3 regions of the Moritella yayanosii genome follow, and region 2 is predicted to be linked to each of the others. Evidence: predicted binding sites of a transcription regulator. Region 2 holds the regulator's gene; each other region holds the start of a gene.
What was found. Region 2 encodes sigma-54, which starts transcription at its own class of promoters, with help from an activator protein. Its sites were predicted from a motif close to GTTGGCACGNNNNTNGNNT; they were not measured.

Region 1 (3,596 bases), 640 kb from region 2:
GCTTTAGTAACCAGCAATGCAGCTACAGCACCCGCAGCCGCAGCCGCATTCGTATTCAGGAAGATTTTACCAACGGCTGTTGCGTTTTCAACATCTGAAAGCATTAGCTGTGAACCACCGTTAAAACCAAACCAACCCATCCACAAGATAAATGCACCTAATGTTGCTAATGGCATATTTGAACCAGGGATTGGGTGCACTTCGCCATTTTTACCATACTTACCTTTACGGGCACCAAGTAATAACACAGCAGCGAATGCAGCAGCGGCACCAGCCATATGTACGATACCAGAACCCGCGAAATCAGAGAAACCAGCTTCAGACAAGAAACCACCGCCCCAAGTCCAATAACCTTCAATTGGATAGATCACGCCAGTTAAAACGACAGTAAAGGCAAGGAAGGCCCATAATTTCATACGTTCGGCAACCGCACCAGATACAATCGACATTGCTGTTGCAACGAATACAACTTGGAAGAAGAAGTCTGATTCTAACGAGTGATCAGCACCCTCAGATTGTGTACCAATTAAAGAACCAAATGATGGAATAATTCCGCCTTCAGCATTACCAATATACATGATGTTATAACCGACTAATAAAAACATGATACAGGCGATAGAATAAAGCACGATGTTCTTTGTCAAAATTTCAGTGGTATTCTTAGATCTAACGAGGCCTGCTTCTAGCATGGCAAAACCTGCCGCCATCCACATCACCAGTACGCCAGACATTAAAAAGTAGAAAGTATCGAGTGCAAAACGCAGCTCAGTAACTGTAGTTGTTAGCTCTTGCATAATTTATTTCCTTTAAATTGCTTCTGAGTCCATTTCGCCCGTACGGATACGCACCACTTGTGTTAAATCGTAAACAAAAATTTTGCCGTCACCGATCTTCCCTGTGTAAGCAGCATTGCTAATAGCATCAATTAGGCGATCAACATTTTCACTCTGAGTGGCGATTTCTAACTTAACTTTTGGTAAGAAATCAACTTGATATTCAGCCCCACGGTATAATTCGGTGTGCCCTTTTTGACGGCCAAAGCCTTTCACTTCAGTCACAGTTAGTCCTTCAACACCGATATCTGCTACCGCGTCACGAACATCATCGAGTTTAAATGGTTTAATGATTGCGCTTATTAGCTTCATAAAGAGCTCCTTGCATGAGTATATGGAATATCTATATAATTAAACTTAATTCAACCTCCGTGCCAACAATTTAAACACTCTAAATTCAATAACTTAACTAAACACCTTACTTTATCCTGACACCACAAGCACCAAAACAGTGCGACCATTCGATAATTCCCCCCAATTCAGTGCAGTTGTTAATTAAATATTAACTCACTATTAATTTGAGATCGTAATCCCAATTTTAATAACTTCTTATATCTTAAAATTACGTAAGACATTAACTAATTTTAATTGTTAATTCTTACTGGGTATCCATCAGTCTTAATAACTAGGTTTCTTAATAATCTAGTTAAAATAAATTACTAGTGGTAACACTATTATCAACGCTAACAGCTTGCGGTTCTGAAGATGGTCAAGTATATACGCAAGACGATATAGCATGGCACTGGGCAATATCTTTAGATGGTGTAGGACAAGTAGCAACCTTACACCCTGAAGAAGACCTTCAATATCAATTTTTAGAAGCTAATACTTATAGAATAAAAGCAACAATATTAAAACCGACTGCAATCATAAATATCGTGAGCATAAATGGTTTGCATGTTGAATTTGATGCACAAAGTTCAACTTATAGTGAAGGCAATATCAGTGAATTCGAGTGGATAATGGAGGGGACGAGTTATTCCACACCTGTGCAAGCCCATACGTTTAACCGATCAGGGCGATATTCAGTATCACTCAAAGTAAAGTCCGTCGATGGTAGTGAAGTTTCAGCGGAGCCGACTGAACCCGTTGCTGATTTCACCTATACTACAGCTAATCGAGTAGCCAATTTTAATGCCAGTAGCAGTATTAGCAGTAATATTACTAGCTATAATTGGTATTCCCCACATGATGGTAGCAGCGAAAACGGTATAAAGATAACAAAAATATTCCCCGCGGAAGATAGTTATAATGTTTCACTTACAACAGTCAGTAGCGCTAATGCTTGGTGTAATATTCAAATAGCACAATATAAAGACCAAATGTCACGAATATTCCCTACCAATTTTACTTATGAAATAAGACAACAAGGTAATAATGAATGTGCCAAATCGAACGAGTTATAACGCTGAATTGATTCAAAACCAGGATCATAAATTTTTAATTTTTAATTTTTATTAAAATAGATATTTAAAGGCATATTATGCAATGTACTTGTGGCGGTTAAAGCAAAAGCATTTACCTCGATATCTGGCAGAGTTCTGTTTTAAGTTTAATCGACGGTTGAATTTAAAAAATATGCTTGAGCAGTTAATAGTATCAAGTATTCGAACAGCACCGATGCCTCAACGCTTATTTAAGCTAGCTGAGGTTCGCTGGTAATCAGATAGATGTATGACTTTAAAATATATTTGTAATGCACTAAATTCCTAGCAATAAAAAAGCCTGCATCTTTCGATTCAGGCTTTCGTTGTTGTTGGCAAAGAGAAAGAGCGGACGGCTATCTATAAACCACAACCCGCGACACCCGGAGTGACAGGCCGCTTGTCTTTTTATAACAAGTCGAACCAACTGAATTACCGCTCCGCGCAATCTGTTCGGTACTTTACCACTGAATTTCAGGCACAAAAAAAACCTGCATCTTTCGATTCAGGCTTTCGTTGTTATTGGCAAAGAGAAAGAGCGGACGGCTATCTATAAACCACAACCCGCGACACCCGGTGTGACAGGCCGCTTGTCTTTTTATAACAAGTCGAACCAACTGAATTACCGCTCCGCGCAATCTGTTCGGTACTTTAACATTGAATTTCAGGCACAAAAAAAACCTGCATCTTTCGATTCAGGCTTTCGTTGTTATTGGCAAAGAGAAAGAGCGGACGGCTATCTATAAACCACAACCCGCGACACCCGGTGTGACAGGCCGCTTGTCTTTTTATAACAAGTCGAACCAACTGAATTACCGCTCCGCACAATCTGTTCGGTACTTTACCACTGAATTTCAGGCACAAAAAAAACCTGCATCTTTCGATTCAGGCTTTCGTTGTTGTTGGCGGAGTGGACGGGACTCGAACCCGCGACCCCCGGCGTGACAGGCCGGTATTCTAACCAACTGAACTACCACTCCGCACAATCTGTGCTAATGTTTCCATCAGTCTATTCTTGTTTACCCAAGACTTCGTCTTGAATAAAAATGGCGCTTGGCAATGCCCTACTCTCACATGGGGAGACCCCACACTACCATCGGCGTTATTACGTTTCACTTCTGAGTTCGGGATGGGATCAGGTGGGGCCGCAACACTATGGTCACCAAGCAAATCTGGTTTGCTTTCTATAAGAAAATTAATTTCTATTGTTAATCTGAAAAGCTATAAATAAAGAAGTCTTTAAAACATAAAGTGTTCAATCTATTCTTAAGTCATATTTCAATTAATCATACTTTAATTTGTATGGTTAAGCCTCACGGGTAATTAGTACAAGTTAGCT
Region 2 (3,596 bases):
GCTGACTATTATTAACTTCATTTTTTGTCCTCACATCTGCGCAGCGAATATATCGAGGACAGAGTAAAAGTTAGCTGGCTAATTTTTACTCTGTCCTCGATATAAAATATGTGCTCATTATCCCGCAATTGATTTGGATATGATATGTTTTAATTATGTCAGGAACATGAATACCTAAAGGAAAAGGGTTTTTCCTTTAGGTTATTTGTTGTGGACTAAAATTAATGGCGAATTAATTTTTCTTTATGCTTAATCACTTGGCGGTCGAGCTTATCCAGTAAGCCATCAATTGCAGCATACATGTCGTTATGTTCATGTACGGCAAAGATTTCACCCCCATTTAGATGTATTTTTGCTTCTGCGATTTGCAGTAATTTTTCGACATTTAAGATCACATGAATATTGTTAATGTGCTCAAAATGCCGCTCTAATTTGGAAAACTTGCTATCAATGTAATCTTTCAGTGAATCTGTAATGTCTACATGTCTACCGGTTAAATTAATTTGCATATATGTCTCCCTTATGAAGGTAGGGTGAGTGCTATAAAAGACTCTTGCGCTGATTAGATGGTGGTATGCTCAGTGCTTCTCGGTATTTTGCGATCGTACGTCGAGCCACCTTGATACCTTGAGCAGCAAGTAAATCAGCAATCTTGCTATCACTTAGTGGTTTCATGGCATTTTCTGCCGCCACCAACTTTTTAATTAATGCCCGAATCGCGGTGGATGAACATTCACCGCCATTGTCCGTACTGACGTGACTTGAAAAGAAGAACTTAAGTTCAAAAATACCACGTGGTGTATGCATAAATTTCTGCGTTGTTACCCGCGAAATTGTCGACTCGTGCATTTCGACTTCTTCTGCAATATCATTCAGTACCATAGGTTTCATGGCTTCATCGCCATATTCAAAGAAATCTACTTGGCGTTGAACAATACTCTTTGTTACTTTTAATAATGTCTCATTACGGCTTTCTAGGCTTTTAATAAACCATTTTGCTTCTTGCACATGAGCGCGAATAAACTGCCCATCGCTACTATTACGCTTACCAGTCGACAGATGAGAATATTCAGTGTTCACTCTTAATCTTGGCACAATGTCAGGATTTAAGTCGACTATCCACTGGTTATTTTTTTTCTTGACTAATACATCGGGAATAACATACTGCCCTTCCGACTGATCAATCACATTACCTGGTCTTGGTTCCAAGCTCTGAATTAATTGCATGATCTCTTTAAGTTGTGGTTCTTTTAATTTTGTTTTACGACTTAATTGACGGTAGTCGCGATTGCCCAATAAATCCATATGGGATTGAATTATTTGTTGGCATTCTGATAACCAAGGGGTATTTTTAGGCAAATGTCGAAGTTGGATCAATAAACATTCTTGTAGTGAGCGGGCTGCTACACCGATAGGATCAAAATGTTGAATACGTTTTAATACCGCTTCGACTTCATCTAATTCCAGTTGATCTTCGTTATTATCATCGTGTTCTTGGTGGCCGAGAACCACGCTGTGCAGGATCTCTTCGCAGCTTTGATTGAGATAACCATGATCATCGATGCCGTCAATAATAGCGACGGCAATGGCGCGATCGATATCAGTAAATGGGGTTAATTCCATTTGCCACATAAGATGTTCGTATAAACCTTCGCTGGTTGCACCTTGGTAAACCTGATCAAGTCCATCAATACCGGCACTGCCGCCGCTGTGATTTTGTATTTGTGGGGTATAGACGTCATCCCAATTACTGTCAGTAGGCAGTTCATCAGGGATGGAATCACTGGCGAGGGCATCACTGACTTCGATTTGGCTGCTATCGGTAATCGCGTCATTATTATCCGCGTTATCCGCGTTGTGTGCGTCACTACTTTCTGCATCATTTGACGGCGTGGTGTTGGGATCTTCTTGTTCCAGTAGCGGATTACTGTCTAACGCTTCTTGGATCTCTAACTGTAACTCCAAGGTCGATAATTGTAATAATCGAATAGCTTGTTGTAACTGTGGCGTCATTGCCAGAGTTTGACTCATACGAAGTTGTAATGATGGCTTCATCTAACGACTACTCTCTCTTCCTTAATGCGGCTATGTATCAATATCAAACTATAGTCGGAATTGATCTCCAAGGTATACTTCTTTCACTTTTGCGTTGGATAAAATCTCTTCTGAAGTGCCAGACGCAATTAAGTGCCCATGACTGACAATATAAGAGTATTCACATACATCCAGTGTTTCACGTACGTTATGGTCGGTAATTAATACCCCTAAACCACGGTCGCGCAGATGTTGAATGATTTTTTTAATATCGCCAACCGAGATAGGATCAACACCCGCAAAGGGTTCATCTAATAAAATGAATTTAGGATCAGCTGCCAGTGCGCGGGCTATTTCAACTCGGCGGCGTTCACCACCAGATAAGCTCATCCCTAAACTATCGCGGATATGGGTAATATGAAACTCTTCAAGTAATTCTTCTAATTTCTCTTTTCGCTGAAAACGGCTTAACTCTGGGCGCAACTCTAAAATTGCCATGATATTTTTAGTTACCGATAAGCGACGAAAAATTGAGGCTTCTTGGGGTAAATAACCAATACCTTGTTGTGCACGAATATGCATTGGCTCATGGGTTAATTCTTGGTCATCAATGAAGATTTGTCCATGATCTCGCTTAACTAAGCCAACCACCATGTAAAAGGTGGTGGTTTTACCTGCGCCATTGGGCCCAAGTAAACCAACAATTTGGCCTGATTCAACTTCGAGACTCACATCAGAAACAACTTTACGTTTATTATAACTTTTTGCTAAGTGTGATACTTTTAAACGCGCCATATGAATTTATTTACTCTACTTAGTTTTGTTATTTTCAGGGGTGAAAATGGTGATCACACGATCTGATTCATTATCCCCGCTTTCGGCTATCAATTCTTGTTTGTCAATTTGGTAGATGATCTTGTTACCTTTGACTTCGCTATCAGCCTGACGTAAGCGGGCATTTTTTGTTAACGTTAACCGTTTTTTGCTGAGTTCATAACGGATCTCATTCGATTCAGCATAGATTTTTTTGCCGTCATCAAGCTCTTGATAAAAAGTGGCTACGTTACCTGTCGCTATCATCACTTCAGTACCTTTGCCACCAGGACTTAATACCGTTAGCTTATCAGCATGAATTAATATAGTGCCTTGAGTCACCACCACATTATCATAAAAAATAACGCGGTTCTCTTTAATAAACACTTCTTGACGTTTGGCGTTTACGACAACATTTTCTGCAAAGTCAGACTCTAATGCGAGCGTTGCATTACTCATCAATAATGTTAATAGTAAAATGTTATATTTTTTCATCATTAGTATATATCGCTTTAACTTGCTTAAGGATAGTCAGGTATTCTTGTTTTAAATCACCTTCTAGGCCAATACCAGTTTGGCTAAATAAGGCCCCAGTGATCGTAATTAATTGATCGCTGCTGACCAAGTTTTTGGTCAGTTCTAATTGTAAATAACTGGTGGTGATGACATCAATATAATCATTTTTAGTCATATTCTTGATGATCACATCATTGCGCAGTGTGGCGACATCCTCACTGCTGAAGTTGCCT
Region 3 (3,596 bases), 1.1 Mb from region 2:
TCGTGAGTGAATATTTTGTTGCTGAGTATCAAGTTGACTATCTACTGCACAACTTTGGTAAACCACTGATTGTTTGGGGTGATGGCATTATCATGGGTGGCGGGTTAGGGCTGTTCATGGGGGCAAGTCATCGCGTTGTTACTGAAACCGCAAGAATAGCGATGCCGGAGATCACCATAGGTTTATTCCCTGACGTTGGCGCTACATGGTTTTTAAATCGTTTACCACAGCCGGGTGTTGGACTGTTTCTGGGTCTCACTGGAGCAAGTATTAATGCCAACGATGCTAAATACCTTGGTTTAAGCGAGTATTTAATTCCCGCCGTTCAGCAAGAACGAGTACTTACTGATTTACGTGAACTTAATTGGCATTCAGACTCTGCGGAGCATTCGGCTCAAGTTGATTCGGTGCTAAATGCGCTTTATGATGACAGTTTGTTTTTAGCGGATAATCTCTCTATACACCAAGATTTATTTACCGCGTTAAGTTTAAAAACTAGCTTAACGGATGTGATCAGTTGTATAGAAACGCATAACTGTGATAATACTTGGCTACAGAAAAGTATTAATAAGTTACTGCTAGGTAGTCCGATATCTGCGCATATTTTATACCGACAGGTAAACCAATACACTCAATTGTCGTTAGCCGCCTGTTTTCAGTTGGAATTAGATTTAGCTGTTAATGTGTGTTTAAACGCGGATCTTATTGAAGGTGTAAGAGCCTTGCTAGTCGATAAAGACAATCAACCGAATTGGTTACATAAACGAATCGCCGATGTGCCCGTTGATTTTGTTGATGGCTTATTTGTCTCTCCTTGGGAAATAGAGTCGCACCCACTGCGTGCGCTTTAGTTGTTATTTTAATCTGTCGTATTATCTACCCTGCAATACTGAGAGTCTTAATTGGCACTCCACACTTGCTGATCGGTGCGGCTAAAGTTATAACCACCCAATTGCTCGCCTTTGGCTTGGATCTGCCTAGCTTTTGCGTTATCTTCTCCACGACCAGTTGTAGCAGTGGATCATCAGAACCTGCGATGAGTAAGCGGTCATTCAGTACGCCGTTATGACAAAATTCTAGTAGCCGCTTATGCATTGTTACCGGTGAGTGTTGATGATTGTTCCTGTTCTTGTGCTAGCGCTAGTGCTTCTGCGTCAGGACCTTTGACATCTAAAATCAGGTTCGCCATACCGTTATATACTTGAAAGCGATTGCCTTTGGCGCGAGCAATCATGGTAATACCCAGTTGCTTCGCTAAGTCGTAGCCCATTTGCGTGGCTCCCGAGCGAGATAGCAATACCGGAATACCCATTTGCGCTACTTTGATCACCATCTCAGACGTGAGGCGACCCGTGGTATAAAAGATCTTATCTTCACCTGTTTGACCTTTTAACCACATTTCTCCAGCCAAGGTATCAACTGCATTGTGACGGCCAACATCTTCGACAAACGATAAAATCGTGGTGTCTTTACACACTGCACAGCCATGCACTGCACCGGCCGCTTTATAAGTGGCGTTGTGATGAGTTAATGCTTCTAACAAAGCATACAGCTTTGACTGGCGCAGTTTAGGTTGTGGCAGTGTGATACCTTCTAATTTTTTCATTACGTTGCCAAACATGGTGCCTTGACCACAGCCTGAGGTAACGGTTTTTTTCGATAACTTATCTGCTAAACCATCGGTACTTTCACGGGTGATCACGGCGGCAGAATTGGTATCCCAATCAATAATCACAGATTCAATCGCGGCAATGTCTTCAATGAAACCTTGGTTTTTTAAATATCCAAGCACGAGGTCGGCAGGGCGGACACCGAGCGTCATCACGGTGACAATTTCTACCCAGTTTAAATAAATCGTTAACGGATGTTCACACGCGATTTCTTTGGTCATGGTATCACCATATTCATCCATGATGTTGACGGTCATGGTGTGCTCAACTGAAGAATTAGTTCTAATTATTTTTGGTAATTGCGGCATCCGAAAGTCCTGCTGGTTTATATATTTATCAAAAGATAAGCAAATTTCATTCCAACTTAGGTATAACACTTTTATTTGTCACTTATTTTGAACTTGGTCTAAATTTTGCTGAGTAGGGGGAGTTATAGAAGAAATTATACAAATACTAAATAATTATAAAAATAGAATAAAGGAGCATGTGTGCAACAAATTGATGAACATAAGCGTTTAGAAAAAGACGAGTCAAGTTGGCCAATCAGGTTCCGTCTTCGCTCTGAAGAAAAGCACTGTTCTGGTTACTGATATGTTGTGGTGTGTTCATTATCTTTAGTGGGTATCGAGGCATCGCTAGAAGGTATGCTGACGGGGGATGTGGATGAAACATGGGCAAAAAAAACACTAAAACTGAGCATTAAGTCTAGCGCTTAATGAGGTATTATCCTGCTAAACCAGCCTGCTGATTTAGGAGGAGAATACGTTAAGCGGTTCTTGGTTCAGATCACATATTTATTTCTGGTTTTAGAACTGAGTTTAATAAGGTTTTTGTGTATGGGTGACTCGGATTAGTAAATACGGACTTGGTTGGTCCGACTTCACAAATTCGACCGTTGTTCAGTATGGCAATTTGATCTGCAATCGACTCGACAATCGCCAAATCATGCGCGATAAAAATATAACTGGTATTGAATTTTAGTTGCAGCTCTTTGAGTAATGTCAATACGGTATCTTGCACGGTTACATCTAACGCTGAGGTTATCTCATCACAAAGCAATAACTCGGGCTCGGACGCAAAGGCTCTTGCTATTGCCACCCGTTGTTTTTCACCACCAGACAGCATGGTTGGGTAGCGATACAGATAGTCTGGATTGAGGTGAACTTGTATCAATAATTCTTTTGCTCTGGTATGGCACTGAGCACTATTCATATTAAAATAGAGTTGTAATGGTTTAGATAAAATCTGCAAAATCGTTTGCTTGGGGTTTAACGAAGCATCGGGATTTTGAAATATCATTTGGATCTGTTTTTTCTGTTCTTTGGTTCGTTTTTCCAGGATCTCTAATGGTTTGCCATTAAAGATTATTTCACCGCTGTTGGCTTTGTGTAATCCTGCAATGGTTTTAAGAATGGTGGATTTACCACTACCCGACTCACCAATTAAGGCCAGTGTTTCACCTTTCTTTAACGTTAAATTGATATTGTCGACGGTGGCTTCAGGCTCTGCTTTTCGGGTTATTGATTGCCATAACGTGTTACGGTGATAGGATATTTTTAGATTATTTAACGAGATGCTGGTTTCTTTTTCCACCTCATCTTGCGGCGTTACTGGCAGGGTGTTTTTTTGGTTTTTACCAATAACCGGTACTGCTTTTAGTAACGCTTGGGTGTAGCTATGTTCAGGTTCTAATAATACTTTTTTGATGTCACCGTGTTCGACTATCTCGCCTTTATACATCACACATACTTTATTACACAGTCGAGAAACCGCACCAAAGTCATGACTTACAAAAACCATCGCCACGTTATGTTTATGGATTAATGCTTTTAATAAATCCAGAATATGGACCTGAGTGGTCGCATCAAGGCCAGTGGTTGGCTCATCTAAAATGAGTAGCTCAGGTTTGACCGCTAACGCCATCGC

Region 1: a site for sigma-54 is predicted at 1,194-1,212, ahead of glnK (P-II family nitrogen regulator). Genes of this name have one in related genera too.
Region 3: a site for sigma-54 is predicted at 2,016-2,034, ahead of MORIYA_RS10310 (formate dehydrogenase accessory sulfurtransferase FdhD). Genes of this name have one in related genera too.

The regions. Positions count from the first base shown of each region.
Region 1 is NZ_LS483250.1:2,674,301-2,677,896, forward strand. It holds gene MORIYA_RS12425 (ammonium transporter) at 1-794, opposite strand, end outside; gene glnK (P-II family nitrogen regulator) at 807-1,145, opposite strand; gene MORIYA_RS12435 (PKD domain-containing protein) at 1,496-2,239, shown strand; partial or broken gene MORIYA_RS12440 (IS1595 family transposase) at 2,337-2,495, shown strand; tRNA gene MORIYA_RS12445 (tRNA-Asp) at 3,161-3,237, opposite strand; rRNA gene rrf (5S ribosomal RNA) at 3,309-3,424, opposite strand; rRNA gene MORIYA_RS12455 (23S ribosomal RNA) at 3,560-3,596, opposite strand, start outside.
Region 2 is NZ_LS483250.1:3,313,892-3,317,487, forward strand. It holds gene rapZ (RNase adapter RapZ) at 1-21, opposite strand, end outside; gene hpf (ribosome hibernation promoting factor) at 222-509, opposite strand; gene MORIYA_RS15385 (RNA polymerase factor sigma-54) at 541-2,055, opposite strand; gene lptB (LPS export ABC transporter ATP-binding protein) at 2,104-2,829, opposite strand; gene lptA (lipopolysaccharide transport periplasmic protein LptA) at 2,845-3,345, opposite strand; gene lptC (LPS export ABC transporter periplasmic protein LptC) at 3,329-3,596, opposite strand, start outside.
Region 3 is NZ_LS483250.1:2,248,756-2,252,351, reverse strand. It holds gene MORIYA_RS10320 (enoyl-CoA hydratase/isomerase family protein) at 1-851, shown strand, start outside; gene MORIYA_RS10310 (formate dehydrogenase accessory sulfurtransferase FdhD) at 1,088-1,978, opposite strand; gene MORIYA_RS10300 (ABC transporter ATP-binding protein) at 2,457-3,596, opposite strand, start outside.